2 regions of the Streptomyces sp. NPDC018263 genome follow, and region 2 is predicted to be linked to the other one. Evidence: predicted binding sites of a transcription regulator. Region 2 holds the regulator's gene; the other holds the start of a gene.

Region 1 (14,796 bases), on a different contig from region 2:
TCATCCGACTGAATCCCAAGCGGGCCGGGCGCGTCAACTCGACGCCGGAACCGCTCCCGGAAGGGTGACGATGATCCGGCAGCCCCGCTCGGATTCGGCCACACCGATCCGGCCGCCGTGCAGATCCACCGCCCAGCGGGCGATGGCGAGCCCCAGACCGGTGCCGCCGTCGCTGCCCGGACCGTGCGGGCGGCTGACCGCGCCCCGGTTGAACCGCTCGAACACGCGGTGCCACTCCGAGCGCGGGATGCCCGGACCCTCGTCCAGCACCTCCAGCTCCAGCGACTCCGGACGCGCGCCGCGCCGGGCCTTCACCGTGACCCGGCCGTGCGGCGGGCTGTGCTTGACCGCGTTGTCTATGAGGTTCGCCACGACCTGGTGGATGCGCTCGGGGTCGGCGTGCGCGGTCAGCTCAGGCGGGGACACGTCCAGGTGCAGATGCACATCGGTACGGGTGTGGCTGCCGGAGCCGGAGGCGATGCCGGCGCGCGCGGAGGCGACCATGTTGGCCTCCTTGAGCACGCCGGACAGGTACGGCCACACCTCGAAGCGGCGGGCCTTCAGCGGGACCACGCCGTTGTCGAGGCGGGAGAGGTCCAGCAGGGTCTCCACCAGCCTGCCCAGCCGGTCGGTCTGGCGCAGCGCGGTGCGCATGGTCTCCGGGTCGGCCTCGGTGACGCCGTCGACGATGTTCTCCAGCACCGCGCGCAGGCCCGCGATGGGGGTGCGCAGCTCGTGCGAGACGTTCGCCACCAGCTCCTTGCGCTGGAGGTCCTGGGCCTCCAGCTCGTCCGCCATCACGTTGATCGTGACGGCGAGGTCGCCGAGTTCGTCGCGGCGGCCCTCGCTCACCCGGCGCGTGTAGTCGCCGTGCGAGATGGAGCGGGCCACCGCGTTCATCTCGTCCAGCGGCGCGGTGAGCGAGTGCGCCACGAACTGGGTGATCAGCAGCGTGGCGATCATGGAGAAGACCGTGATGAAGCGCAGCTCGGTCTTGGTGTGCACCGCGATCATGGAGAGACCGGTGGTGATCAGCACCGAGATGACGACCAGCGCGCCCAGCTTGGTCTTGATCGAGAACGGGCGTACGCCGCCCCAGGGTCCGCCCCCGGAGCGCCGGCGCCCCGCTTCCCGTCCGAGACTCACGGCGTCGGCGTCTCCAGCGCGTAACCGACCCCGTGCACCGTGCGGATGCGCTCGGCGCCGATCTTCCGGCGCAGGGCCTTGATGTGGCTGTCCACCGTCCGGGTGCCGGAGGCGTCCGCCCAGTCCCAGACCTCGGCGAGCAGTTGCTCGCGGGAGAGCACCGCGCGCGGGGTGTTGGCCAGGCACACCAGCAGGTCGAACTCGGTGGGCGTCAGATGGACGTCGTCCGACTTCACGCGCACCCGGCGCTGGGCGTGGTCGATCTCCAGCTCGCCGAGCCGGAGTATGCCGGAGCGGGGGGTGGTCGCGGCGAGCGCGGCACGCTCCATGCGGCGCAGCAGGACGTGCACGCGCGCGGCCAGCTCCCGCATGGAGAACGGCTTGGTCATGTAGTCGTCGGCGCCGACCCCGAGGCCGACCAGCATGTCGGTCTCGTCGTCGCGCGCGGTGAGCATCATGACCGGCACCGGGCGGGACGCCTGCACGCGGCGGCAGACCTCCAGGCCGTCGAAGCCGGGCAGCATGATGTCGAGGATCAGCAGGTCGGGCTGCCATGCCTCGGCCGTGTCGACCGCCGAGGGACCGTCACCGGCGGTCTGCACGAGGAATCCCTCGGCGCGGAGCCGGGCCGCGATGGCGTCGACGATCGTGGGGTCGTCCTCGACGACCAGTACCCGGCGCTGCGCGCCCTGTGACGTCGTCGCCGCACCGGTCTGGGAGGTGTGTGTCTGCTCCATCGCCCGCCCCTGTTGCTTTCCGGAATCCGTGGGGTGATCCCATGACTGCGATTGACGCTTGAATGATCCGCGTCACGCTGCACATTACGGGGACACGCCGGGCCGTCGCTATCCAGGTCGGACGGCGAGATGGACCACGTCGGGAACGCCACGGGCAACGGGGACCTCTTCGGTACGCACCTGTCGGAACCCGGCATTCCGCAAGGTTCCTTCAAATTCCGGAGAGGGCTGCGCGGACCACGTGGCAAGGACCCCGTCGGGCCTCAACACCCTTGCGCACGCGGCGAGTCCGCTGGGTGTGTACAGCCCTTCGTTGCCCTCCGTGACGGTCCAGCCGGGTCCGTTGTCGATGTCGAGGCACACCGCGTCGAACGTGTCGGAAGTCTCATTGACGTAGGCGACGAGATCCGCCTCCACGACGCGCGTGCGCGGGTCGGCCAGCGCGTCGGCGGAGATCTCGGCCAGCGGGCCGGTGCGGTGCCAGTCGATGACGGCGCTCTCGCGCTCCACCACGGTGATGCGTCCCCAGCGGGGGTCGGCTGCCGCGTGCGCCAGCGAGAAGCCGACGCCGAGCCCGCCGATCAGCACCTCCGGCGCCGGGCGGTCGTCCAGCGCGTCCCGCGCCGCGTCCACCAGCAGCCGCTCCGAGCGGCCGTCGGAGGTGTCCATCAGGAAGCACCCGTTGGCGATGATCTGGAGCAGCGCCCCGCTGCGGCGCAGCGCCACCTCCCCGTACGGTCCCTCGCGCCGGTCCAGGACCACCGGTTCCCCGGCGCTGTCGTGCGTGGCAGTCATGCCGACATCCTGCCCCGGCCGGGCGCGGGATTTTCGTTCGCCGAGAGCGAACGATGTTCGGGGAACATTCAACCGCTCAGGAGCATTGAGTCAGTGTTACTCAAGTTGACTGCCGAAGGGGAGATCATGGCTGCTGAGTCGGGTGAGTCCATGGAGGTCACGCTCGTTCTGCCCGTGCTGCCGCTCGACGGCGAGGTCGTGCTGCCCGGCATGGTCGTGCCGCTGGATCTGAGCGACGCCGAGATCCGGGCCGCCGTGGAGGCCGCCCAGTCCGCCGCGCGCGCCGAGTCCGGCAAGCCCAGGGTGCTGCTGGTCCCGCGCATCGACGGCACGTACGCGAAGACCGGTGTGCTCGGCACCGTCGAGCAGGTCGGCAGACTCGCCGACGGCGACCCCGGCGCCCTGGTCAAGGGCCGCCACCGGGTGCGCATCGGCGCGGGCACCACCGGTCCCGGCGCCGCGCTGTGGGTCGAGGGCGCCCGGGTCGAGGAGACCGTGCCCGACCCGCTGCCCGGCCAGGTGACCGACCTGGTCAAGGAGTACAAGGCGCTGGCCACCACCTGGCTGCGCAAGCGCGGCGCCTGGCAGGTCGTGGACCGGGTCCAGGCCATCGACGACGTCTCCGCGCTCGCCGACAACTCCGGTTACTCGCCGTTCCTCACCACCGACCAGAAGACCGAGCTGCTGGAGACCACCGACCCGGTGGCCCGCCTGAAGCTCGCCGCCCAGCAGCTCCGCGACCACCTCGCCGAGCAGGACGTGGCGGAGACCATCGCCAAGGACGTCCAGGAGGGCGTCGACAAGCAGCAGCGCGAGTTCCTGCTGCGCCGCCAGCTCGAAGCGGTCCGCAAGGAGCTGCGCGAGCTGAACGGCGACGGCCCGGACGCGGCCGAGGAGTCCGACGACTACCGCGCCCGCGTGGAGGCCGCCGACCTGCCCGAGCGCGTCCGAGAGGCCGCGCTCAAGGAAGTGGAGAAGCTGGAGCGCTCCTCCGACCAGTCCCCGGAGGGCTCCTGGATTCGCACCTGGCTGGACACCGTCCTGGAGATGCCGTGGAACGAGCGGACCGAGGACGCGTACGACATCCAGGGCGCCAAGGAGATCCTGGACGCCGAGCACGCCGGTCTGGACGACGTGAAGGCGCGCATCACCGAGTACCTCGCGGTGCGCAAGCGGCGCGGTGAGCGCGGCCTCGGCGTGATCGGCGGACGGCGCGGCGGTGCCGTGCTGGCGCTGGTCGGCCCGCCCGGTGTGGGCAAGACCAGCCTGGGCGAGTCCGTCGCGCACGCCATGGGGCGCAAGTTCGTCCGCGTCGCGCTCGGCGGTGTCCGCGACGAGGCGGAGATCCGGGGCCACCGGCGCACCTACGTCGGTGCGCAGCCCGGCCGTATCGTCCGCGCGGTCAAGGAGGCCGGGTCGATGAACCCGGTCGTGCTGCTCGACGAGATCGACAAGGTCGGCTCGGACTTCCGGGGCGACCCGGCCGCCGCCCTGCTCGAAGTGCTGGACCCGGCGCAGAACCACACCTTCCGGGACCACTACCTGGAGGTCGAACTCGACCTGTCCGACGTGGTCTTCCTCGCCACCGCCAACGTCCTGGAGGCGATCCCGGAGGCGCTGGCCGACCGGATGGAGATCGTCCGCCTCGACGGCTACACCGAGGACGAGAAGGTCGTCATCGCCCGCGACCACCTGCTCCCGCGCCAGTTGGAGCGGGCCGGTCTCACCGGTGACGAGGTCACCCTGGAGGAGGGCGCGCTGCGCAAGCTCGCCGGGGAGTACACCCGCGAGGCGGGCGTGCGCACCCTGGAGCGGACCGTGGCCCGGCTGCTGCGCAAGGTCGCGGCCCAGCACGAACTGGGTGAGCGGGAACTGCCGTTCACCGTCCGCGAGGAGGACCTGCGCGCTCTGGTGGGCCGTCCGCACCACGTGCCCGAGTCCGCGCAGGACCCGGCCGAGCGCCGTACCGCCGTCCCCGGTGTGGCGACCGGGCTCGCGGTCACCGGCGCCGGCGGCGACGTGCTGTACGTCGAGGCGTCGCTCGCCGACCCGGAGACGGGCGCCGCGGGGCTGACCCTGACCGGTCAGCTCGGTGACGTGATGAAGGAGTCGGCGCAGATCGCGCTGAGCTTCCTGCGCAGCCGGGGCGCCGAGCTGGAGCTGCCGGTGGCCGACCTGAAGGACCGGGGTGTGCACATCCACTTCCCGGCGGGCGCGGTCCCCAAGGACGGCCCGAGCGCGGGCATCACCATGACCACCGCGCTGGCCTCCCTGCTCTCCGGCCGGCTGGTCCGCACGGACGTGGCGATGACCGGCGAGGTCTCGCTGACCGGGCGGGTGCTGCCGATCGGCGGGGTGAAGCAGAAGCTGCTCGCCGCGCACCGCGCCGGGGTGACCACCGTGATCATCCCCAAGCGCAACGAGGCCGACCTGGACGACGTCCCGGCCGAGGTGCTGGAGAAGCTCGACGTGCACGCGGTGACCGACGTCCGCCAGGTGCTGGAGCTGGCCCTGGCGCCCGCCTCCACCGCGGCGGAGGTGCCGGTCGCGGCCTGAACGGGGCGAAGGCCCGAGCCCCCCGAAGGAAGGGGGACTCGGGCCTTTCGCGTACGCGGTGCCTTATCCGTTGGCCAGCGCCTGCACCCGGTCCAGGGCGCCGTTGAACTTGTCGTGGTCGCCGACCGTCGGGCCGGAGGAGGTGTACTGCCACATCGTCTGCACGCCCCAGCCCGCCGGCAGCGTGCCCGGCGCGGTGGCGTACCGGGCGATCCACAGCGGGTTGACCGCGCCGAAGGCGGCGCTGTTGCCCGTGCACTGGGTCCACCAACTGGTGGCCGTGTAGATCACGGCGTCGCGACCGGTGCGCGCCCGGTATGTGTTGAGGAAGTCCGCGATCCAGCTCACCATCGAGGCGGCCGACTTGCCGTAGCAGGCGTCGCCGTACGGATTCCACTCGATGTCCAGCGTGCCCGGCAGCGTCCGCCCGTCCCGCGACCAGCCGCCGCCGTGGTCCACGAAGTAGTTCGCCTGCGTCGCGCCGCTCGTGGTGTCCGGGGTGGCGAAGTGGTACGCGCCCCGGATCATGCCCACGTTGTACGAGCCGTTGTACTGCTGGGCGAAGTACGGGTTGGTGTAGTAAGTGCCCTCCGTGGCCTTGGTGTAGGCCCAGCGGACTCCGCTGTTCCACAGGGTGGCCCAGTCGACGTTGCCCTGGTGGCCGGAGACGTCGACGCCCTCGGTCTGGGTGACCCTGGTGCCGGCCGGGGTGCCGGAGCGGCCGTCGTGGGAGAGGACGCCGATGCCGAGGTAGGCGTCGCCGCGGTGGGGCGCGGCCTGGGCGGGGGCGGCGCAGAGGAGACCGAGGACGAGGCTGAGCGCGCCGAGCAGGGCCGTGACCAGGACGGCGGACGGGCGCGGGCGGGCGGGACCGGGTCTGTGCACGGGCATGGCGTGGCCTTTCGGGGTGAAAGTGGGGGGCGAAAGGGGAGGGGCGATGACCGACGAGCCTGTGGCGCCGGGCCGCCGCGAGGGGCCCGCCCAAGAAGCTACGCACGTAGATACGGGGGTGGGAAGGGGGTCCGGATGCCGCCGTTGGTCTACGCCTGCGAAATACTGACGGAGCTGCGGCGATGACGGGGTCCGGCAGAAAATTTCAGACGGCGAAACCGGGCAGGGGTACTGAGGTGCACGAGGACGGGAACAACGGTACGGGCGAGGACACCGCACCCGTGGCGCCGCGCTGTGTCGACCAGGAATTCCTGGCACTGGAGCGGGAACTGACCGTGCTGCTGCGGCGGGCGCGGGCCAACCAGGGCGAGATGGCCCGCGAGGTCCACCCCGACCTGGAACCGGCCGCGTACGGGCTGCTGATCCGGCTCGACGAGCAGGGCGGCCAGCGGGCCACCGACCTGGCCGCCTACATCGGCGTCGGCAAGGCCACCATGTCCCGCCAGTTGCGCGCCCTGGAGGACCTCGGCCTGATCGCCCGCGAGCCCGATCCGGCCGACGGCCGCGCCTGGCTGGTCACCCTCACCGGCGAGGGCCGGGGCCGGGTGGGCCGGGTCAGAGAGGCCCGCCGTGCCCGCTACGTCAGCCAGCTCGCCCACTGGGACCGCCGTGAGGTCGCCGAACTCGCCCGGCTGCTGCACGAGTTGAACGGCATCGCGGAGAAGTAGCGGTTCACCCGGCGGGCCCTCACAGCTCCACGTGGACGGCCGTCGCGTCGTCGTGCGTCTTGCTGCGGCCCAGGAACGCCCGCTCCTCGCGGTCCGCCAGCTCCAGCTCGCGCACCCGGTCCACCAGCGCGCGGGTGCCCTCCTTGGCGACCAGGTCGAACAGGGCCGTCCAGTCGCCCTCGTGGAACTTCTCCGTCCAGCGGGCCGCGCCGTCGGTCAGCGCGACCAGTGAGCGCACCTCGGCGCGCGGCACCGAGCCGGTGACCGCGTACCGGACCACCTCGGGGTCGGCGGCGGCCGTGAAGAAGCCGCCCTCCTTGTTGCGCAGCTCGGCGTCCACCCGTTCCGCGCTCGCCAGCGCCCCGCGCGGCAGCCTGGCCAGCCGGTCGTCCAGCACCGGGGTCACCGTGCCGTCCGGGGCGCGCAGCAGCAGTGCGGAGTCCGAGAGCACCAGGTACTCGACCGTCTCCGCCGACCAGCGGACCAGCACCACCGTCGCCTGGGGCGTACGCGGGTGAGAAAGGTCACAGGTGGTCAGATGGGCCTTCGATGTTTGGGTGATCGCCCGGCCGAGAATCTCCGGCAGCGTCAGATCTCGGTGGGAAACGGTCAGTTCGGTCAGTGCGCCGCCCAGCCGGGCGGTGAACCACGGCACCGGGTGCGAGCAGCCCGGCGGATACGGGGGCGGGGTCACTCCGTCCAGCAAGATCACGCAACCGCCCTGACCGCAGGCGGGTAGGCAGACCCCCGCGAAGTCCTCGTTGGGCCGGTCGGCGGTGCCGGGTTCCGAGACGAGATCAGTACGCACCCCGCCAGTCTGCACGAACCCTTCACGCGCGGGGGCAATGGCCTTCGCGCGCACCCGGATCGGCGCCACCGCGCAGCTCAGACGCCGGAATTGGCGGCAATTGGCACGGTCCGGGAATGCGTGGCGGCGAATATTGCCAAAGCCTGCCCCCCGCGTCCAACCGGCCCGCCGCGCAAGGGTGTCCGGCGCGCCGTCACGACTTGCCCGCCAACTCCCCTCCGATGTTCACTCCTTCGGGTGGCGGGTCAGGTGATGCGCGGCCACTGCCCACCGGCGCTGGGAGGGTCGGAAACCACGAACCGGGTGTACGCACCACTTGGCACCGAGACGACGGGGCGCCGCCCGGCCCTTCCGTAGACGAGTTCAGGATTGCGAGCACCGGTGCAGAAGAAGCGGCCTCGGCGCACAGGCAGGCAGACGGCCCCCCAGGGGACCGCCGAGCAGAACCCCGTGGGCGCTGGACGCCCCACCCATGTGCGCAACCGGCTCATCGTCGCCGTGGCCGTGGTGGCCGCCGCCATAGCCGCGGCAGGCGCCCCCGCCCTGCTCACCGCCTCCGGGGACCTCCATGAGTCCCAGAAGCTGGTGACCCTGGCGGACGAGACGCAGGACGCCCTCGCGCTCGCCCACTCACTGGCCGACGAGCGCGACGAGGTCACCTCCTACGTGGCCGCCGGACGCCCCAGGACCAAGGCGCCCTCCGAGCAGCGCGGCACCCGCGTCGACCGCCAGGTCGAGGACCTGCGCGCGGACACCGACCTGCCGTCCCGGCTGCGCACCGCGCTGGACGGCATCGCCACCGTCCGCCGCGCCGCCCTGACCGGCAAGACCGACGCGCTCAGCACCCACCAGGCGTACTCGGCCACCATCACCGAGCTGCACCGGCTCGCCGAGGAGCTGGCCGACCGGACGCCCCCGCGCGCCGGCTCCGGCGCCTACGCGCTCGCCGGGCTCGACACCGCCGTCCAGCAGTCCGCCGCCGCGCGCGGCCTGCTGCTGGCCGCGCTGAGCGTGCCCGCCACCTCCCGCACCTCGATCAGCCCGGTCACCGGGCTGCCCGTCACCACCAGTGGCGGCTCCGAGGCGGACACCAGGCGCCGGGACGCGCTCACCACCGCCGCCCAGCGGGCCCGGCTGCGCGCCGACGCCGGCCTCGCCACCTTCCGCGAGACCGCGCCCAAGGCGGCCGTCACCTCCTACGACTCCACGGTCACCGGCCCGGAGGTCAACTCCGCCGACAAGTACCTGGACTTCCTCACCGCCCAGCCCACCTTCGGCGACCGGCAGCTCGCCGTCAGCGCCAAGAAGCTGGACGCCGCGCTCTCCGCCCGCGTCGACCTGATGCGCGGCGCCGAGTCCGCCCTCTACGAGCGCCAGGGGCAGAACCTCGCCACCCTGCGGGACGACGACGTCACCGCCCTGGAGATCCGCGTCGCGGTCCTCGGCGCCCTGATGCTCCTCGCCGTCGGCGTCGCCACCGCCATGGCCCGCACCCTGACCCGCCCGCTCTCCGTGCTGCGCCGGGGCTCGGCCCGCCTGGCCGGCGCCGAGGACCCCGCCGGACAGGAGCCGATCGCCTTCACCGGGCGCAACGACGAGTTCGCCCAGGTCGTCCGCTCCGTGAACGCCCTGCACGCGCACGCCGTCGCCCTGCACGAGCGGGTCGCCACCCTGGAGGCCGACCGCAAGCACCTGGTCGGCCAGCGCCAGAAGATGGCCGACGCCCGCGAGGAGCTGCGCGCCGAACTCAGCGACTCCAGCGCCCAGTTGGAGCGGTTGCGGGAGAGCATCGGCGGCACCTTCGTCAACCTCGCGCTGCGCACCCTCGGCCTGGTCGAGCGCCAGCTCTCCGTCATCGAGGGGCTGGAGGAGCGCGAGCAGGACCCGGAGCGCCTGGCCACCCTGTTCAAGCTGGACCACTTCGCCACCGTCATGCGGCGCCACAGCGAGAACCTCCTGGTCCTCTCCGGCACCGAGCACATCCAGCCCGCCCACGGGCCGGTCCCGCTGGTCGACGTGGTCCGCGCGGCCGTAAGCGAGATCGAGCGGTACGAGCGCGTCCGGATCGCCGCGCTGCCCCCGCACGCCCACGTGGCCGGCTTCGCCGCCGACGACCTCTCCCACCTGCTGGCCGAACTGATGGAGAACGCCAGCTCGTTCTCCCCGCCCGACCTGCCCGTCGAGATCTCCGCCTGGCTGCTGGAGTCCGGCGAGGTCATGCTGTCGGTGCAGGACGAGGGCATCGGCATGGCCGCCGATCGCATGGAGCGGCTCAACGGCCGCCTCGCCGACTTCGACCCCGAGTCGCCGTACGAGCAGGAGGGCGAGGACGGCCTCGGCCTCGGGCTGTACGTCGTCGCCCGGCTCGCCCACCGGCACGGCATCCGGGTGCAGTTGCGCGAACAGAAGCAGGGCGGGGTCGCCGCAGTGGTCGTACTGCCGCAGTCGCTGCTCGCGGAGACCCCGGCCGCCGCCGTCCCGCACCACGCCACCCGCACCGCCGGCACGCAGAGCTTCTCGCTGCCCGGCGCCGACGCCGAGGCCAACTCCAACGTGCTGCGCGGCCGCCCCAAGGGCGCCGACCCGCTCGTCGCCCTCGCCGAGAAGGCCGTGGCGGACAGCGAGAGCGCCGGGAAGACCGACGCCGCCGACCCGGTGATCCCGCGTCAGGCCACCCGCGAGCTGCCGCCCGAGCCGGTGCCCGCCGCGCCGCCGGAGTCGGCCCCCGAGACCACGATGGAGCTGCTGCTCCCGCCGGCCGCCCCCACCGACGGGAACACGGCCGCCACCCCTGAGGCCGCCACCCCCGCGCCCGCCGCTACGGCGGACGTCGCCCCCGGGCACGCCGCCCCCCTCCCCGCCGAGGCCACGCACGACCGCGCCCCGGACGAGACGGAGGAGAAGCTGACGAGCAAGGGCCTGCCCAAGCGCACCCCGAAGATCACCGCGCCCGAGGCCCCGGTCCGCCCGCGCGCCACTGGCGTCGACGCCGAGGCCCTGCGCCGCAGGCTCGGCGGCTTCCGCCAGGGCGCGCAGGCCGGGTACCGGGACGTCGAAGCGGAGATCGCCGAGCACACGGCGCAGAACCAGCGGCCCGCCACCAGCGCAGAAGCCGAAGAGTCCACGGGGGGACACGCCGAGGAGGCAAGCAGTTGACCACGCCCAGTACCTACGGACTGAGCAGTGAAGCCCGCAACCTGCATTGGCTGCTGACCAACCTGGTCGAGGAAGTACCCGGAATCCAGTCGGTCGCGGTCGTCTCCTCCGACGGCCTGCTCCTGCTGTCGTCCGACCCGAACCGCGCCGAGGCGGACCGGCAGAACCGGCCGGTCACCAAGGGCCCCCGCGGCTCGGCCGCCGACCTCGCCACCATCGTCTCCGGCATCGGCAGCCTCACCGTGGGCGCCGCCAAGCTGATGGACTACGGCTCGGTCAAGCACACCATGGTCGCCATGGACGAGGGCAGCCTCTTCGTCATGTCGATCAGCGACGGCTCGCTGCTCGGCGTGCACGGCTCCGCCGAGTGCGACATGAGCGTGATCGCGTACCACATGGCGCTCTTCGTCGGCCGGGCCGGGCATGTGCTCACCCCGGAAGTCCGCAGCGAGCTGCGGAAATCCATGGAGTCCGAACCGAGCGGGAGCGTCCGATGAGCGCCATCGCCAAGAAGACGCAGCTCCCCACGCGTGGCGGCGACCGCAAGGCCGCCCGGGTGCGCCCCTACTCGCTCACCGGCGGCCGCACCCGCTTCGGCCACGTCCTCCTGGTGGAGACGTTCGTGGCCAGCACCGCGGCGCTCGACGCCCCGGAGGAGCGCAGGGAACTGGAGAACGGCCCCGCTCCGCGCGTGATGCCGGAGATGGTCGCCATCGTCGAACTGTGCCGCCGTATGCGCACGGTGGCCGAGATCGCCGCGCTGCTGAGAATGCCGCTCGGCGTGGTCCGGGTGCTCCTCAGCGACCTCGCGGACCAGGGAAAGATCCGTGTTTACGGCACCGGGACCGGTCACGGCACCGGCCGTCCGGACCGCGCGCTGCTGGAAAGGGTGCTGAGTGGACTCCGCCGTCTCTGACGCGACCGCCCCCGTCGGGAACGCTCCCCTCGTCGACAGGCCGGCCGAGCCCGTCGAGGAACTGAAGTCCTGGCAGCAGGACCGCAGCCGGGCACCCGTCGCCACGAAGATCGTGGTGGCGGGCGGCTTCGGCGTCGGCAAGACCACCCTGGTCACCGCGGTCTCGGAGATCACCCCGCTCCAGACCGAGGCGCTGATGACCCAGGCGAGCGAGGAGACCGACGACCTCACCGCCACGCCGGACAAGACCTCCACGACCGTGGCCATGGACTTCGGCCGCATCACGCTCGACGACGACCTGGTGCTCTACCTGTTCGGCACGCCGGGCCAGCAGCGGTTCTGGTTCATGTGGGACGACCTGGTGCGCGGCGCGATAGGCGCCGTCGTCCTGGCCGACACCCGGCGGCTCAAGGACTGCTTCCCGGCACTGGACTACTTCGAGAGCTGCGGTCTGCCCTACGTGGTCGCGGTCAACCACTTCGACGGCAGCGAGGTGTTCGGGCCGGAGGACGTGCGGGAGGCCCTGACCATACCGGCCCACATCCCTGTCATGATCATGGACGCGCGGCGCCGGATCTCAGCGATCGAGACCCTTCTGGCCCTGGTGGGCCACGCGCTCGACGTAACCCCCGAGTAGCCCGAAGCCCCCCGTAGGAGACACCCCCGCATGCGGAAGATACTCGTCGTCGGAGCCGGCCAGTCCGGTCTCCAGCTCGCCCTCGGCCTCCAGTCGCACGGCTACGAGGTCACCCTGATGTCCAACCGGACGGCGGACGAGATCCGCTCCGGCCGCGTCATGTCGACCCAGTGCATGTTCGACACCGCGCTCCAGCACGAGCGCGACCTCCAGCTCAACTTCTGGGAGTCCCAGGCGCCGAAGATCGAGGGCCTCGGCGTCTCGGTCGCCGCCCCCGGCTCCTTCGACCCCGGCCCCTCCCAGCGGGCCATCGACTGGGTCGGCAAGCTGGACGGCTACGCCCAGTCGGTGGACCAGCGGGTCAAGATGGCCGGCTGGATGGAGACCTTCGCCCAGCGCGGCGGCCAGCTCGTCATCCACGGCGCGGCCGTCGGCGACCTCGACTACTTCTCCCGCACCTACGACCTGGTGCTGGTCTCGGCCGGCAAGGGCGAGCTGGTGTCGATGTTCGCCCGCGACCCGGAGCGCTCCCCGTACACCGAGCCGCAGCGCGCGCTCGCGGTGGCGTACGTGCACGGGCTCGGCCCGCGCCCGGAGCACCCGGAGTTCGACGCGGTCCGCTGCAACCTGGTGCCCGGTGTCGGCGAGATGTTCGTGATGCCGACCCTGACCACCTCCGGCCGCGCCGACATCCTGTTCTGGGAGGGCATACCCGGCGGCCCGCTCGATGTGTTCAACGGCGTCAAGGACCCCGCCGAGCACCTCTCCCTGACCCTGGAACTCATGGAGAAGTTCCTGCCCTGGGAGTACGCGCGCGCCACCAAGGTCGAACTCACCGACGCCGGCGGCACCCTGGCGGGCCGCTACGCGCCGACCGTGCGCAACCCCATCGGCCGGCTCCCCGGCGGCGGCCTGGTCCTCGGCGTCGCCGACGTGGTCGTGGCCAACGACCCGATCACCGGCCAGGGCTCCAACTCGGCGTCCAAGTGCGCCGCCGCCTACCTGGCCTCCATCGTGGAGCGCGGCGACCAGCCCTTCGACGAGGAGTGGATGAAGGCCACCTTCGACCGCTACTGGGACACCGCCCAGCACGTCACCAAGTGGACCAACGCCATGCTCGCCCCGCCGCCGGAGCACATCCTCAACCTCATCGGCGCCGCCGGCCAGCTCCAGCCGGTCGCCGACCGCTTCGCCAACGGCTTCAACGACCCGGCCGACTTCGAGAACTTCTTCTACGACCCCGCGAAGACGGAGGCGTACGTCGGCTCGGTGGCGGCGGGCGCCTGACGCACGCGCAGACCCTCCCGGCCCCGTGTCCGCCCGTCACAGGCGGCGCGGGGCCGCGTCGGGTCGTACGGCGCCCAGGACCGGGTTGGCCGCCAGGGGGGAGACCTTGATGTTCTCGCCGGGGCGGGGGGCCTGGACCACCTTGCCGTCGCCCAGGTAGAGGGCGACATGGGTGGCCTCGGGGAAGTAGATCACCAGGTCGCCGGGGCGCAGGGAGTTCAGCGGGACGTGGGGGAGCCGGGCCCACTGCTCCTGGCTGGTGCGGGGGATGGGGGTGCCCGCGCGGGCCCAGGCGCGGGAGGTCAGGCCCGAGCAGTCGAAGGAGGCGGGTCCCTCCGCGCCCCACCGGTACGGCTTGCCGACCTGGTCCAGGGCGTAGCGGACCGCCTGGCCGCCCTCCGCCGAGGCGGGCCGGTCGTCGTCGCCGAGGGCGCCGGAGTCGGTGAGGCGGCGCTGTGCCTCGGCCACCCCGTCCTGTTCCAGCCGGGACACCTCGCCTCGCTGCTCCGGGGTGAGGGAGGCGAGCATCCGCTCCACGTCGGCGAGGCGCCTGGTCACGTCGTCGCGCTGCTTCTTCTGCCGCTCGGCCAGGGTGAGCTGGGTGTCCAGCGCCTTGCGCGCCGACTTGGCGAGCGCGTCCGCGCGCTTCTCGGCGCCGGTCAGCCGGTCCAGGGCGGCGGCGCGTTCCCCGGCGACGCGGCCGATGACATGGCCCTCGTCGAGCGCCTGCTGCGGGTCGCGGGCGAGGAGCAGGCGGACGTAGACGGAGAAGTTCGAGCTGTTCTGGTACTGCTCACGCGCGAGGCGTCCGGCGTCCGTCCGGCTGCCCTTCAACGCCAGCCTGGCCCTGACCAGTTCGCCGTCCAGCCGCTTCACCTCGGCGCGCTGCGCGGTGAGCTTTTCGGCGGTGGCGTTGTAGGTCTCGGTGGCCTGCTCGGTCTGCCGGTACAACTGCTGAAGGTCCGTCAGCAGCTCGGTCACCGGCCGCTGCGGCTCCGGCGCGGCCAGGGCGGGGAGCGGGGCGAGGGCGACCTGGGCCGCCATCGCGGCCGTACAGGCCAGGCGGAGCAGGGTTCCTGACACGACATCACCTCCGGTACGCGGGGCGGCGGACCTCCCGCCTGCCTCCGTACCGCGAG
Region 2 (14,796 bases):
GGGACTTGATGGAACGCACCGTCGTCCGCTGCGCGGACGGGCACGTCTTCAGCGCCGCTTCGTTCCCGATGCAGCAGGCCGAGCGGCTGGGCCCCGGCCGGCTCGTCCGGTGCCCCCGCTGCGCGCGGCTGCGCAGCGCGGTGCCGGTCACGCTGCAGAAGCGGTAGGCACACGTATCACCGGGCGGTGGGCACCCCCGCCGCCAACCGGTAGGCACCCGCACCACCGAGCGGCCCGCACCCGCATCACGCAGCGGCTCGCACCCGCACTACCGAGCGGCCCGCACCCGCATCACGCAGCCGCCCGCACCCGTACCACCAGCGGCGCGGACCCGTCGCGATTGTCGGCGGTCCGCGCCGCTTGCGTATCCTCGGGGCGTGCTTCTCTCAGACAAGGACATCCGGGCCGAGATCGACGCCGGGCGGGTCCGGATCGATCCCTTCGAAGAATCCATGGTGCAGCCCTCGAGCATCGACGTACGGCTGGACCGTTACTTCCGGGTGTTCGAGAACCACCGGTACCCCCACATCGACCCCTCCGTGGAGCAGCCGGACCTCACCCGGCTGGTCGAGCCCGAGGGCGACGAGCCGTTCATCCTGCACCCCGGTGAGTTCGTCCTGGCGAGCACGTACGAGGTCATCACCCTCCCCGACGACCTCGCCTCCCGCCTGGAGGGCAAGAGCTCGCTGGGCCGGCTCGGCCTGGTCACCCACTCCACCGCCGGCTTCATCGACCCCGGCTTCAGCGGCCACGTCACCCTGGAGCTGTCCAACCTCGCCACCCTGCCGATCAAGCTCTGGCCCGGTATGAAGATCGGCCAGCTCTGCATGTTCCGGCTCTCCTCGCCCGCCGAGCACCCCTACGGCAGCGAGCGCTACGGCTCCCGGTACCAGGGCCAGCGCGGTCCGACCGCCTCGCGGTCGTTCCTGAACTTCCACCGGACCCAGGTATGAGGGCGACGACGATATGAGTGACGTGCGGGAGAACCTGACCTACGAGCGCTTCGGCACGGCCGTCCGTGAACTGGCGCAGACCATCGCGGACGACGGCTACGAGCCCGACATCGTGCTGAGCATCGCGCGCGGCGGCGTCTTCGTGGCCGGCGGCCTGGCCTACGCCCTGGACTGCAAGAACATCCACCTGGTGAACGTGGAGTTCTACACCGGCGTCGGCACCACGCTCGACATGCCGGTGATGCTGGCGCCCGTCCCGGACCGCATCGACTTCTCCGACAAGAAGGTGCTCATCACCGACGACGTCGCCGACACCGGCAAGACGCTCAAGCTGGTGCGCGACTTCTGCCTCGACACCGTCGCCGAGGTGCGCTCCGCGGTCATCTACGAGAAGTCCCACTCCCTCGTGAAGTGCGAGTACGTCTGGAAGCGCACCGAGGACTGGATCAACTTCCCGTGGAGCGTCGAGCCGCCGGTCGTACGCCGTACCGGGCAGGTTCTGGACGCCTGAGCGGCCCCCACGTACGAGGAAGGGCCCCCGGAGCGGCAAGCTCCGGGGGCCCTTCCTCTTGTCCGATCACCTGAGCAGGCTCAGAACGTCCCCAGCTTCACGATCGACAGCAGCGCGATCAACTGGATCGCCGACGCGCCCAGCGCCTTCGGCCAGGGCAGGTCGTGGGAGCGGGAGACCATCAGCGTGAGCAGGGCGCCCGCGGCGAGCCAGGTGATCCAGCCGATGACCTGGACGAAGCTCGCGTCGCCGCCGAAGAACATGGCGAAGACCAGGCGCGGGGCGTCCGTCAGCGACATGATCAGCATCGACAGGCCGACGGTGGGCTGCCAGGCGCCGTCGCCGCCGAGCTGGCGGGCCAGGGTGTGGGTGACCACGCCCAGGACGAACGCGCTCAGCACCATCGTCACGGCCGAGATCAGCACGATCGGCACCGCGTTGGTGAACGTCGCGCCGATCACGTCCGCGCGGGCGCCGTCGAAGCCGAACACCGCGAGCAGGCCGTAGAGGAACGTCACGATCAGGGCGGGGCCCCACATCGTGTAGTCCCGCATGCGGAGGAAGGTCGGGTTCGGGTTGAACACGACCCCCTTCAGCAGTTCCTTCCAGTGCAGCGCCGGGCCGGACGGGCCGGGGGGCTGCGCCGCGCCCGCGTGGTAGGTCTGGCCCTGCGTGTAGGCGGACGCCTCGTCGATGGAGAACGCCTGGGTGTGGCCCGGCTGGTTCGCCGCGTACGGGTCGTGCCCGCCGTGGCCCGCGGGACCGGGGTCGCCGAAGTACTCCGGGCCGTCGTTCACCGGTCCCGGGTACCCGTACTGGTTCCCCTGCGGGTGCCCCGGACGGCCCTGCGGGTAGCCGTAGCCGGGCCCCCGCTGCCCGTGGTGCGGGGCCTGGCCGCCGTACGCCGGGCCCTGGGGCGCGTGCGCCTGCTGTCCTTGTGCGGTGCGGTTGTCCCGGTCCCCGCGTCCCATCCTGAATCCAGCCACCCGTCGAACGTACCTGCTCCCGACGGCCCGTGTGCCGGGCCCGGGGGGTCGGGCCCGGCATTGCGGCCATCCTGTGACATCCCCTAAGGGACCGTCAGGGGGAAGACCGGGGGTGGCCGGGGGCGGCCGGAGGTTTGGGTGAAGACGCGAACGTAAGACGGTGGGGGCAGGATGGGGGCATGAGCGTAGTGAAGATCAATGTGCTGACCGTTCCCGACGAGCAGCGGGAGGTGCTGGAGAAGCGGTTCGCCTCGCGGGCGCACACGGTGGAGAGCTCGGACGGGTTCGAGTGGTTCGAGCTGCTGCGGCCGGTGGAGGGCACCGACCAGTACCTCGTCTACACCCGCTGGCGCGACGAGGCGGCCTTCCAGGCGTGGATGGAGGGCCCCATGAAGGCCGCCCACCAGGGCACCGGCGGCGGTGAGGGCGGCGAGAAGCAGCGGCCCGCCGCGGCCGGCTCCACCCTGTGGTCCTTCGAGGTCGTCCAGCAGGCGTCCCCGAAGTAACCCCCGGCGCGACCCCCTACGGGTACGACGGCGCCCCCCGGTCTCGTGGACCAGGGGGCGCCGTCGTGTGCGAAGCGGTGCGCTACTTGACCGGCTCGGGCTCCGGCTCGGTGGCGGGCTCGTCCTCGTCCGCCGGGTCCGCCGGGGTGCGGACGGAGTCCAGCAGGAGCTGGGCCACGTCCACGACCTGGATGGACTCCTTCGCCTTGCCGTCGTTCTTCTTGCCGTTGACCGAGTCGGTCAGCATGACCAGGCAGAACGGGCAGGCGGTGGAGACGATGTCGGGGTTGAGGGAGAGGGCCTCGTCGACGCGCTCGTTGTTGATGCGCTTGCCGATCCGCTCCTCCATCCACATCCGCGCGCCACCGGCGCCACAGCAGAAGCCGCGCTCCTTGTGGCGGTGCATCTCCTCGTTCCGCAGACCCGGGACCTTGCCGATGATCTCGCGCGGAGGCGTGTAGATCTTGTTGTGCCGGCCCAGGTAGCAGGGGTCGTGGTACGTGATGATGCCCTCGACCGGGGTGACGGGGATCAGCTTGCCCTCGTCCACCAGGTGCTGGAGCAACTGGGTGTGGTGGATGACCTCGTAGTCGCCGCCGAGCTGCGGGTACTCGTTGCCGAGTGTGTTGAGGCAGTGCGGGCAGGTGGCGACGATCTTCTTGGCCGACTTCGGCTTCGCCGACTCCGGGATCACCTTGCCGTCGTCGTCCATCTCCTCGCCGAACGCGGCGTTGAGGGACATGACGTTCTCCATGCCGAGCTCCTGGAACAGGGGCTCGTTGCCGAGACGGCGGGCGGAGTCACCGGTGCACTTCTCGTCGCCGCCCATGATGGCGAACTTGACGCCCGCGATGTGCAGCAGCTCGGCGAACGCCTTGGTCGTCTTCTTGGCGCGGTCCTCCAGGGCACCGGCGCAGCCGACCCAGTAGAGGTACTCGACCTCGGACAGGTCCTCGATGTCCTTGCCGACGACCGGGACCTCGAAGTCGACCTCCTTGGTCCACTCCAGCCGCTGCTTCTTGGCCAGGCCCCAGGGGTTGCCCTTCTTCTCCAGGTTCTTGAGCATCGTGCCCGCCTCGGACGGGAACGCGGACTCGATCATCACCTGGTAGCGGCGCATGTCGACGATGTGGTCGACGTGCTCGATGTCCACCGGGCACTGCTCGACACAGGCGCCGCAGGTGGTGCAGGACCACAGCACGTCCGGGTCGATGACGCCGTTCTCCTCGGCGGTGCCGATCAGCGGGCGCTCGGCCTCGGCCAGCGCGGCCGCGGGCACGTTCGCGAGCTGCTCCGCGGACGCCTTCTCGTCGCCCTCCATGGTCTTGCCGCCACCCGCGAGCAGGTAGGGCGCCTTGGCGTGGGCGTGGTCCCGCAGCGACATGATCAGCAGCTTCGGGGAGAGCGGCTTGCCGGTGTTCCACGCGGGGCACTGCGACTGGCAGCGGCCGCACTCGGTGCAGGTGGAGAAGTCCAGCAGGCCCTTCCAGGAGAACTGCTCGACCTGGGAGACACCGAAGACGTCGTCCTCACCGGGGTCGGTGAAGTCGATCGGCTTGCCGCCGGAGGTCATCGGCTGGAGCGCGCCGAGGGCGACGCCGCCGTCCGCGTCCCGCTTGAACCAGATGTTCGGGAACGCCAGGAAGCGGTGCCAGGCCACACCCATGTTGGTGTTGAGCGAGACCACGATCATCCAGATGAACGAGGTCCCGATCTTGATCATGGCGACCAGGTAGACCAGGTTCTGCAGCGTGGTGACGCTGAGCGCCTTGAAGGCGAGGACCAGCGGGTACGAGGCGAAGTAGGCCGCCTCGTAGTGGTCCACGTGGTGCAGGGCGCCCTCGAGGCCGCGCAGGGTGTAGATCGCCAGGCCGATGGTGAGGATGACGTACTCGACGAAGTACGCCTGGCCGGCCTTGGAACCGGCGAAGCGGGACTTGCGGCCCGGGCGGCTGGGCAGGCTCAGCAGCCGGATGACCATCAGCACGGCGATGCCGAGCACGGTCATCACACCGATGAACTCGATGTACAGCTCGAAGGGCAGGAAGTCGCCGATGAAGGGCAGCGTCCAGTCGGCCTTGAAGAGCTGGCCGAACGCCTGGGCCAGGGTCGGCGGCAGCGTCAGGAAGCCCACGGCCACGAACCAGTGGGCCACACCGACGATGCCCCACTTGTTCATCCGGGTGTGGCCGAGGAACTCCCGCACCAGCGTCACGCTGCGCTGGTACGGGTTGTCGGTCCGGGTACCGGCGGGGACGGGCTGGCCCAGCTTGAAGTACCGGACGAACTGTCCGATGGCCCGGGCGAGCAGCGCGACACCGACCACGGTCAGGACCAGCGACACGATGATCGCGGCGAGTTGCATGAGGGGCTCCTGAGGCGGCCTCGAAATTACTAAGCGGTAACTTATGCAGTCCGTCTGAGACTACCCCCATCCTCCTGCGCGATGCAGCACGGCGCGGGGTGAGATGGGTCGCTGAGGGTTGCCTTCGCCGGGACGGGGGAACCCGCGGACGGTCGGGCCCGGCGCCGCCTTGCATATAAGCGCCATATAAGAGTTGAGTCCGGTCGGCTCATGTCTGTTGACCCAGTGCGATCCGAGTGGCACACTTGAGCCAGTCCCACTCAAGTCCTCTGGAGGAATCAACCATGGCACGTGCGGTCGGCATCGACCTGGGCACGACTAACTCCGTCGTCAGCGTTCTGGAGGGCGGCGAGCCCACCGTCATCACCAACGCCGAGGGTGCCCGGACCACGCCGTCCGTCGTCGCCTTCGCGAAGAACGGTGAGGTGCTCGTCGGCGAGGTCGCCAAGCGCCAGGCGGTCACGAACGTGGACCGGACCATCCGCTCGGTGAAGCGCCACATGGGCACCGACTGGAAGATCCAGCTCGACGGGAAGGACTTCAACCCGCAGCAGATCTCCGCGTTCATTCTGCAGAAGCTGAAGCGCGACGCCGAGTCCTACCTGGGCGAGAAGGTGACCGACGCGGTCATCACCGTCCCGGCGTACTTCAACGACTCCGAGCGTCAGGCGACCAAGGAGGCCGGTGAGATCGCGGGTCTGAACGTCCTGCGCATCGTCAACGAGCCGACCGCCGCCGCCCTCGCGTACGGCCTCGACAAGGACGACCAGACCATCCTGGTCTTCGACCTCGGTGGCGGCACCTTCGACGTGTCGCTGCTGGAGATCGGTGACGGCGTCGTCGAGGTGAAGGCCACCAACGGTGACAACCACCTCGGTGGTGACGACTGGGACCAGCGCGTCGTCGACTACCTGGTCCAGCAGTTCAAGGCCGGCCACGGCGTGGACCTCGCCAAGGACAAGATGGCCCTCCAGCGCCTCCGCGAGGCCGCCGAGAAGGCCAAGATCGAGCTGTCCTCCTCCACGGAGACCTCGATCAACCTGCCCTACATCACGGCGTCCGCCGAGGGCCCGCTGCACCTGGACGAGAAGCTCACCCGCGCCCAGTTCCAGCAGCTCACCGCCGACCTCCTGGAGCGCTGCAAGACGCCGTTCCACAACGTCATCAAGGACGCGGGCATCCAGCTCGGCGAGATCGACCACGTGGTCCTCGTCGGCGGTTCGACCCGTATGCCGGCCGTCGCCGAGCTGGTCAAGGAACTGACCGGCGGCAACGAGGCCAACAAGGGCGTCAACCCGGACGAGGTCGTCGCCATCGGCGCGGCCCTCCAGGCCGGTGTCCTCAAGGGCGAGGTCAAGGACGTCCTGCTCCTCGACGTCACCCCGCTGTCCCTCGGTATCGAGACCAAGGGCGGCATCATGACCAAGCTGATCGAGCGGAACACGACGATCCCGACCAAGCGGTCCGAGATCTTCACCACCGCCGAGGACAACCAGCCCTCCGTGCAGATCCAGGTCTACCAGGGCGAGCGCGAGATCGCGGCGTACAACAAGAAGCTCGGGATGTTCGAGCTGACCGGTCTGCCGCCGGCCCCGCGCGGTGTCCCGCAGATCGAGGTCGCCTTCGACATCGACGCCAACGGCATCATGCACGTGACCGCGAAGGACCTGGGCACGGGCAAGGAGCAGAAGATGACCGTCACCGGTGGCTCCTCGCTGCCGAAGGACGAGGTCGACCGCATGCGCCAGGAGGCCGAGAAGTACGCGGAGGAGGACCACGCCCGCCGCGAGGCCGCCGAGACCCGCAACCAGGGCGAGCAGCTCGTCTACCAGACCGAGAAGTTCCTCAAGGACAACGAGGACAAGGTCCCGGGCGAGATCAAGACCGAGGTCGAGGAGGCTGTCACCGAGCTGAAGGAGAAGCTCAAGGGTGAGGACAGCGCCGAGATCCGTACCGCCACCGAGAAGGTCGCGGCCGTCTCGCAGAAGCTCGGCCAGGCCATGTACGCCGACGCCCAGGGCGCCCAGGCCGCCGGCGGTCCGTCCGCCGACGCCGGTGAGGCCAAGGACGACGACGTCGTGGACGCCGAGATCGTCGACGACGAGCGCAAGGACGGTGCCGCGTGACGGAGGAGACCCCGGGCTTCGAGGAGAAGCCCGACGTCCCCTCCGGCGCGAACCCCGACGACGCCGAGCCGAAGGCCGCCTCCGAGAAGGGGGCGGCCCCGGCGGGGGACGCAAGTGCGGACGCCGGTCTGGTGGCGCAGTTGGACCAGGTGCGGACGGCGCTCGGTGAGCGCACGGCCGACCTCCAGCGGCTCCAGGCCGAGTACCAGAACTACCGCCGCCGCGTCGAGCGCGACCGCGTCGCGGTCAAGGAGGTCGCCATCGCGAACCTCCTGACCGAGCTGCTGCCCGTGCTGGACGACATCGGCCGCGCGCGGGAGCACGGCGAACTGCTCGGCGGCTTCAAGTCGGTCGCCGAGTCGCTGGAGACCGTGGCGGCCAAGATGGGCCTCATGCAGTTCGGCAAGGAGGGCGAGCCCTTCGACCCGACGATCCACGAAGCCCTGATGCACTCCTACGCGCCCGACGTCACCGAGACGACGTGCGTGGCCATCCTCCAGCCCGGTTACCGCATCGGTGAGCGCACCATCCGCCCCGCGCGGGTGGCCGTCGCCGAGCCGCAGCCCGGCGCGCAGACCGTCAAGGCGGAGGAGGCCGAGGAGAGCGCGGCCGACGACAAGGAGAACGGTGGCCCGGAGGAGGGCTGACGTAATCACGGAAATCATGCAGGTCCGGAAGGAGGGACGTCGGGGATGAGTACCAAGGACTTCATCGAGAAGGACTTCTACAAGGTCCTCGGCGTCCCCAAGGACGCCACCGAGGCCGAGATCAAGAAGGCGTACCGGAAGCTCGCCCGCGAGTTCCACCCGGACGCCAACAAGGGCAACACCCGCGCAGAGGAGCGCTTCAAGGAGATCTCCGAGGCGAACGACGTCCTCGGTGACCCCAAGAAGCGCAAGGAGTACGACGACGCGCGGGCCCTGTTCGGCAACGGCGGATTCCGGCCGGGGCCGGGTGCGGGCGGCGGTCAGTTCAACTTCGACCTCGGCGACCTCTTCGGGGGCGCCGGCGGTGCGGGCGGCGCGCAGAGCGGCGGCTTCGGCGGCGGGCTCGGCGATGTCTTCGGCGGTCTGTTCAACCGGGGCGGCCCGGGTACCACCCGTACCCAGCCGCGCCGGGGGCAGGACGTCGACACCGAGGTGACGCTCAGCTTCACCGAGGCGATCGAGGGCGCGACCGTACCGCTCAGGATGACCTCCCAGGCGCCCTGCAAGGCGTGTTCGGGCACCGGCGACAAGAACGGCACGCCGCGCGTGTGCCCGACCTGCGTCGGCACCGGACAGGTCGCGCGGGGCTCCGGCGGCGGCTTCTCGCTCACCGACCCGTGCCCCGACTGCAAGGGCCGCGGCCTGATCGCGGAGCACCCCTGCGCCGACTGCGGCGGCAGCGGCCGGGCCAAGTCCTCGCGCACCATGCAGGTCCGCATCCCGGCGGGTGTCACCGACGGGCAGCGCATCCGGCTGCGCGGCAAGGGCGCGCCCGGCGAGCGCGGCGGTCCGGCGGGCGATCTGTACGTCACCGTCCACGTGGGCGAGCACAAGGTGTTCGGCCGCAAGGGCGACAACCTCACCGTCACCGTGCCGGTCACCTTCACCGAGGCGGCGCTCGGCGGCGAGGTGCGGGTGCCCACCCTCGGCGGGTCCCCGGTCACCCTGAAGCTGCCGCCCGGCACGCCCAACGGCCGCACCATGCGGGCGCGGGGCAAGGGCGCGGCGCGCAAGGACGGCAGTCACGGCGATCTGCTGATCACCGTGGAGGTGAGTGTCCCGAAGGACCTCTCGGGGAAGGCTCGTGACGCGCTGGAGGCGTATCGCGAGGCGACCGCGGACGAGGACCCGCGGGCGGAGCTGTTCGAGGCCGCGAAGGGAGAATGAGCCCGATGGACACACCAGGTCGTCGGCGCAACCCGTACGAGCTGACCGAGGAGACCCCGGTCTACGTCATCTCGGTCGCCGCGCAGCTCTCCGGACTCCATCCGCAGACGCTCCGGCAGTACGACCGCCTCGGTCTGGTCTCCCCGGACCGCACGGCCGGGCGCGGGCGGCGTTATTCGGCCCGTGACATCGAACTGCTCCGCCAGGTGCAGCAGTTGTCGCAGGACGAGGGCATCAACCTGGCCGGCATCAAGCGCATCATCGAACTGGAGAACCACGTCGCGGCGCTCCAGTCCCGTGTCGCGGAGCTGGAGTCGGCCCTCGACGGCGCGGCGGCGACGATGCGTCAGCGCGAGGCCGCCGTGCACGCCTCCTACCGGCGCGACCTGGTCCCGTACCAGGAGGTCCAGCAGACCAGCGCGCTGGTGGTGTGGCGGCCGAAGCGGCAGCAGTCCGCGGACTGAGCGACGTAACCGGCGAGCACCTTCGAAAGAGCCGGGAGGCTTGAGCCTCCCGGCTCTTTCGGGTTTTCACACCGTGGCTGACTTCATTCGCCCGTGTGTACGTAACACGCGGTTCGCACGGGGAGGTTGTGAAGGGTGTTTACAGCGGGTTGCGCAAGGTTCCGCCAGGTCTTCACCGGCTGAACGCAGCGTGGTGTTGCCATCTCGTTAAGTTGTTTTGCTTGACGCCGTGGGGCGCCTCCAAGTTGTCTTTTCAGACACCCGGGTCGCACGCAGCACCCCGTCGGAACGCACCTGAAGTGAGCCCTCGAATGCGCCGTATCGCCCTGTCCGTGGCCGTCTCCACGATGGTCCTCCCGCTCGCCGGCTGTGGCGTCCTGAACGCGGCGGGAGACGACGCGAGCGCGAGCCCGACCATGGGCGACCAGGTCACCGTCGGCCTGCTGCTGCCGGAGAAGGCGAACACCCGCTACGACAAGTTCGACTACCCCATCATCAAGAGCAAGGTGGCCGAACTGACCCACGGCAAGGGCAAGGTCGAGTACGCCAACGCCGACGCGGACGCCGGTCAGCAGGCCGAGCAGATGCAGCGGATGATCGACGAGAAGGTCAACGTCATCCTGCTGGACGCCGTCGACGCGCACGCGATCGCGCCGGCCGTGAAGAAGGCCAAGGACGCGGGCATCCCGGTCATCGCCTACGACCGGCTGGCCGAGGGCCCGATCCAGGCGTACATCTCCTTCGACAACGAGCTGGTCGGCGAGGTGCAGGGCCGTTCCCTGCTGGAGCGGCTGGGTTCGGGCGCCGGGCTCTCCGACAAGATCGTGATGATGAACGGTTCGCCGACCGACCCCAACGCCAAGCAGTTCAAGGAGGGTGCGCTCTCCGAGCTGACCGGCAAGGTGACGATCGCGGAGAGCTTCGACACCAAGGAGTGGAAGCCGGAGAACGCCGAGGCCAACATGACCGAGGCGATAGGCCGGATCGGCAAGGACAACATCGCCGCCGTCTACGCCGCCAACGACGGCATGGCGGGCGGCGTCATCAAGGCCCTGAAGAACGCGGGCGTCACCAGCCTGCCCCCGATCACCGGCCAGGACGCCGAACTGGACGCCGTACAGCGCATCCTGGCGGGCCAGCAGTACATGAGCGTCTACAAGTCCTACCCGGACGAGGCCGAGGCCGCCGCCCAGATGGCCGTCGCCAAGGTGCAGGGCAAGGACATCCAGTTCGACGCCCTCACCCAGGACCGCGTCGACAGCCCCACCGACAAGCAGATCCCGGCCAAGCTGGTCCAGGTGACCGCGCTGACCAAGAGCAAGATCAAGGACACGGTCGTCGAGGACGGCATCTACACCGTCGACCAGATCTGCACCGCCTCCTACAAGTCGGCCTGCGCGGCCGTGGGCCTGCGCTGACGCGCGGACGCGCGGCCGGGGAGCGGCCCGGAGACAGGTGAGGGAGGCGGCCCCGGTGACGGCGGGGCCGCCTCCCTTTTCGTCGGCCGCCCGGCCCCCGGCGATCCGGGCATACCGGTGTTTCGCGGTGCCCGGGGCAGGAGGAGCCGTGTTGCGGAGGCGGGCGGCGCCCCGCATAGTTGCGCTGCGAAGTGGCGGCGACCGGGGGTGGAATGGGCGATGGCCGGGCACGCGACGGAGGAGCATCCCCACGGTGCCGACCGGCTGTGCGGGCAGGGGGACCGCGTGTACTCCCGTGCCGTGCGCCGGGGCCGGGTGCCCCGCGCGGACGCGGAGCCGGTGCCCTGCCTGCTGGAGCTGGCCCTGCTGCACCCCGACCCCGACGACATGGACTGGCTGGTCCCCACCTCCCCGCAGGAGGTGATGACCCGGCTGCTGCGCGGGGTCTACGACGAGGTCACCGAGAGCCGGCGCCGGATGGGCTCGGCGGTCGCCGCGTTCGACTGGTACGCCGGGCTCGGCCGTCAACTGCCCGCTATCGGCGCACCGGGTGAGGGCTCCGCGATCCGGGTGCTGGACGGGCTCACCCGTATCCAGGCCGCGATGGACGAGGCCACCGAGCGGTGTGCCACCGAGGTGCTCACCGTGCAGCCCGGCGGCATCCGGCGCGAGGCCGAGCTGACCGAGGGGCTGCACCGGGCGCTCGAACTGCGCGCCCGGGGTGTCCGGATGCGCGACCTGTACACCCATGTCGCCCGGCACGGCCAGGGGTTGCTCAACTACCTGGAGCTGATGGGCGACGCGGTGGAGGCCCGCACGCTGGACGAGGTCATCGACCGGCTCATCCTCTTCGACCGCACGGTCGCCTTCATCCCCGCCAACACCGACCGCACCATGGCCCTGGAGCTGCGCCACCCGGCGCTGGTGGAGTACCTGGTGACGGTCTTCGAGCGGCTGTGGCGGCTGGCCATCCCGCTCACCGCCCCGCTGCCCGACACCGGCATCGAGGGCATCTCGCACCGCGAACGCGCCATCGCCGCGCTGCTCGCCGAGGGCCACCAGGACGCGGTGATCGCCGAGCGGCTCGGGATCAGCGTGCGCACCTGTCGCGCGCACATCGCCCGGCTCTCGGAGACCCTGGGCGCGACCAGCCGTACCCAACTCGGCGTCCGCATCGCCCAGGTGGGGCTGGACGGCCCCTCGCACGGACCGGCGTCCGCGCCCGCCGGCGCGCGGACCCGCCCTAGTCCGCTTCCTTGAGCATCCCGGAGCGGGCGATCAGATAGCCGAGCTGGGCCCGGCTGCCGCTGCCCAGCGCGGTGGCGAGCTTGGCGATGTGGGCGCGGCAGGTGCGGACGTTCATGCCGAGGCGGCGCGCGATGGCCTCGTCGACATGCCCCTCCACCAGGAGCTTGGCGATGGAGTGCTGGATGTCGGTGATGCCGTCCGGAGCGGTCTCGTACGGCGTGCCGGCGCTCAGCGGGACCGCGCGGCTCCACATGAACTCGAAGACCTTGACCAGGTAGCGCACCAGGCCGGGGTGGCGCAGCTCCAGGGCGACCTGGCGGTCCTCGCGGACCGGGATGAAGGCCACCGTCTCGTCGCAGATGATCAGCCGCTCGACCAGTTCGTCGATGGTGCGGTACTCGGCCTTGCCGTCGGTGAAGCGGTCCACGTAGGCGAGCCGGTCGGCGCTGTAGCGGGCGGTGTGCTGGTACAGGGTGCGGATGCGCACCCCGCGCTCGATCAGCGGGCGGTCGCGGTCCAGCGCCTCCAGGAGGCGGTTCTCGGGGCTGCGGCGGCCGCCTGGCTGCACGGTGAGCACCTCGGTGCGGCACTGGCCGGTGGCGAGGTCCAGGGCCGCGTTGATGCGGTCCAGGCCCTCCAGGACGGTGATGGCGTGCGTCGGGGCGTCCTCGCGCGCGCTCAGCGTCATGAAGGGTTCGAAGATCTCGGAGAGCACGATGGACCGGCGCCGCCGCTCCGCGATCTCCCGCTCGATCGGGGTCAGCCGCTGGGCCAGCGCGACGGCCGGCGCCACGGGCCGCAGCCAGCCGGGATCGTCGGGGTCGGGGTGGAGCAGGGCGAACTCCATCAGGCACGGAGCCGCCTCGGCGTCCGCGCGCGGGATACGGCCGGTGCGCAGGGCGCTCGCGTAGAGGCGGTTTCCTTCCGCGCACATCTCTGTCACCGCGTGGGGATGTGTCGCCTCTGTCCCGTTTGTTGCCAAATCTCCACCCCCCAGGGTCCTGAACATGCAGGAACATGATGCACCGATCGTGTGGCGATGATGTGCCTGAATGAGCCATCGTCTAACTCGACGGGGGAAGAGGGGACTTTCAAGTGAGGACGAAGCCGACCATGCGTAACAGAATGCTTCGCTCGGCGCTTGTTGCCGCTCTCTCCGCCGTTGCGGCCGTCGGAACACTGGCGGGCCTCTCCGGTGCGACGAGCGCGCACTCGCCGGGTGACCGGGGGGCCGCGACAGCGGCGGGCGTTCAGGACACCCGGTGGGACACCACGCCGGCGGACACGAGGTGGGACGTCGCCCCGCTCGACACGCGGTGGGACTGATCACCATGACCACGCCTCCCGACGACCGCTCCTTCCGTCGTGAGATGGCCACCGCCTACCGCTCCGGCTGGCACTTCATCGACCTGGTCACCGCCATCCCCCACAGCGGCGACTCGTTGATGGTGACGGTGTTCGGCGAGCCGGTGGTGGTCACCCGTGACGAGGACGAGGACGTACGGGCGTACCGCTGCCTGCGCAAGCCGCGCGGCGCGCCGCAGCCGGTGCGGTGTGCCGTCCGGTACGGCATGATCTTCGTCAATCTGGACCAGCGGGACCACCGTCTCGCGGAGCCCGAGGTCGCCGACCTCAGGACCACAACTGCCACCCCCCGCAGTGCCTGACGCGATTCCCCCGTCGTAAAAGATCGCCTCAGGTACTTCCCCCCGCAGCGGCGTCACCGTGACCTGAACACGGTGACGCCGCTGCAGTTTCTGCGCATATTTCGGGGTTTCGGTACTCCGGCCACGTGGCCGGAACTCTTCAGCCGTGCCCGAGCGCGCGTTCCACCTCGATCTCCAGGGCGACCCGAAGCGGGTTCTCGCGCGGCTCGCGGCCGTACCGCTCGGTGAAGCGCCGTTCCGCCTCCGCGACCGCCTCCCGGTCCTCGCGCACCCGCGCCCGCCCCTCCAGCGTGGCCCAGCGCCGGCCGTCCACCTGGCACACCGCCACCCGCGCCCCCTCGGCCCCGGCCGCGCGCACCAGCGCCGCCTTGGTGCTGGTGCCGCTGGTGATGACACGGGCGATGCCCGCCTCGGGGTCCCAGGTCACGCACACCGGCACGACGTGCGGGCTGCCGTCCGGGCGCAGGGTGGTGAGCGTGCTCAGGTGCCGCTCCCGCCAGAAGGCGACGTACGAATCATCCGGTGCGTCCAGGTCCACGGAGTATGAGGGCATGGCCGAAACCTAGCCAATCCAAGGTTCCCGGCGCTTAATTGAGCGCACCCGACTCAAGTTTGTGTACACTGGTTAAGTCATCAGTGGAGTAGTGGCGGAAGGGGAGAACACGCACGTGGACGCCG

What was found. Region 2 encodes HspR, which represses chaperone genes until heat shock. Its sites were predicted from a motif close to TTGAGNNNNNNNNNCTCAA; they were not measured.
Region 1: lon (endopeptidase La) is a predicted target of HspR. The motif match lies at 2,764-2,782, and genes of this name have one in related genera.

The regions. Positions count from the first base shown of each region.
Region 1 is NZ_JBVHFA010000001.1:365,790-380,585, reverse strand. It holds gene ACZ3HQ_RS01735 (sensor histidine kinase) at 34-1,146, opposite strand; gene ACZ3HQ_RS01730 (response regulator transcription factor) at 1,143-1,883, opposite strand; gene ACZ3HQ_RS01725 (spermine/spermidine synthase domain-containing protein) at 1,992-2,678, opposite strand; gene lon (endopeptidase La) at 2,805-5,234, shown strand; gene ACZ3HQ_RS01715 (lysozyme) at 5,298-6,125, opposite strand; gene ACZ3HQ_RS01710 (MarR family winged helix-turn-helix transcriptional regulator) at 6,362-6,853, shown strand; gene ACZ3HQ_RS01705 (hypothetical protein) at 6,873-7,661, opposite strand; gene ACZ3HQ_RS01700 (sensor histidine kinase) at 8,043-10,817, shown strand; gene ACZ3HQ_RS01695 (roadblock/LC7 domain-containing protein) at 10,814-11,314, shown strand; gene ACZ3HQ_RS01690 (DUF742 domain-containing protein) at 11,311-11,733, shown strand; gene ACZ3HQ_RS01685 (GTP-binding protein) at 11,714-12,370, shown strand; gene ACZ3HQ_RS01680 (styrene monooxygenase/indole monooxygenase family protein) at 12,401-13,657, shown strand; gene ACZ3HQ_RS01675 (C40 family peptidase) at 13,694-14,740, opposite strand.
Region 2 is NZ_JBVHFA010000003.1:238,095-252,890, reverse strand. It holds gene ACZ3HQ_RS10285 (hypothetical protein) at 9-167, shown strand; gene dcd (dCTP deaminase) at 378-953, shown strand; gene ACZ3HQ_RS10275 (phosphoribosyltransferase) at 967-1,464, shown strand; gene ACZ3HQ_RS10270 (YIP1 family protein) at 1,545-2,450, opposite strand; gene ACZ3HQ_RS10265 (antibiotic biosynthesis monooxygenase family protein) at 2,630-2,956, shown strand; gene ACZ3HQ_RS10260 ((Fe-S)-binding protein) at 3,039-5,321, opposite strand; gene dnaK (molecular chaperone DnaK) at 5,606-7,447, shown strand; gene grpE (nucleotide exchange factor GrpE) at 7,444-8,094, shown strand; gene dnaJ (molecular chaperone DnaJ) at 8,140-9,321, shown strand; gene ACZ3HQ_RS10240 (heat shock protein transcriptional repressor HspR) at 9,327-9,785, shown strand; gene ACZ3HQ_RS10235 (sugar ABC transporter substrate-binding protein) at 10,097-11,203, shown strand; gene ACZ3HQ_RS10230 (helix-turn-helix transcriptional regulator) at 11,423-12,463, shown strand; gene ACZ3HQ_RS10225 (helix-turn-helix transcriptional regulator) at 12,447-13,460, opposite strand; gene ACZ3HQ_RS10220 (Rieske (2Fe-2S) protein) at 13,783-14,118, shown strand; gene ACZ3HQ_RS10215 (pyridoxamine 5'-phosphate oxidase family protein) at 14,258-14,671, opposite strand; gene clpB (ATP-dependent chaperone ClpB) at 14,787-14,796, shown strand, end outside.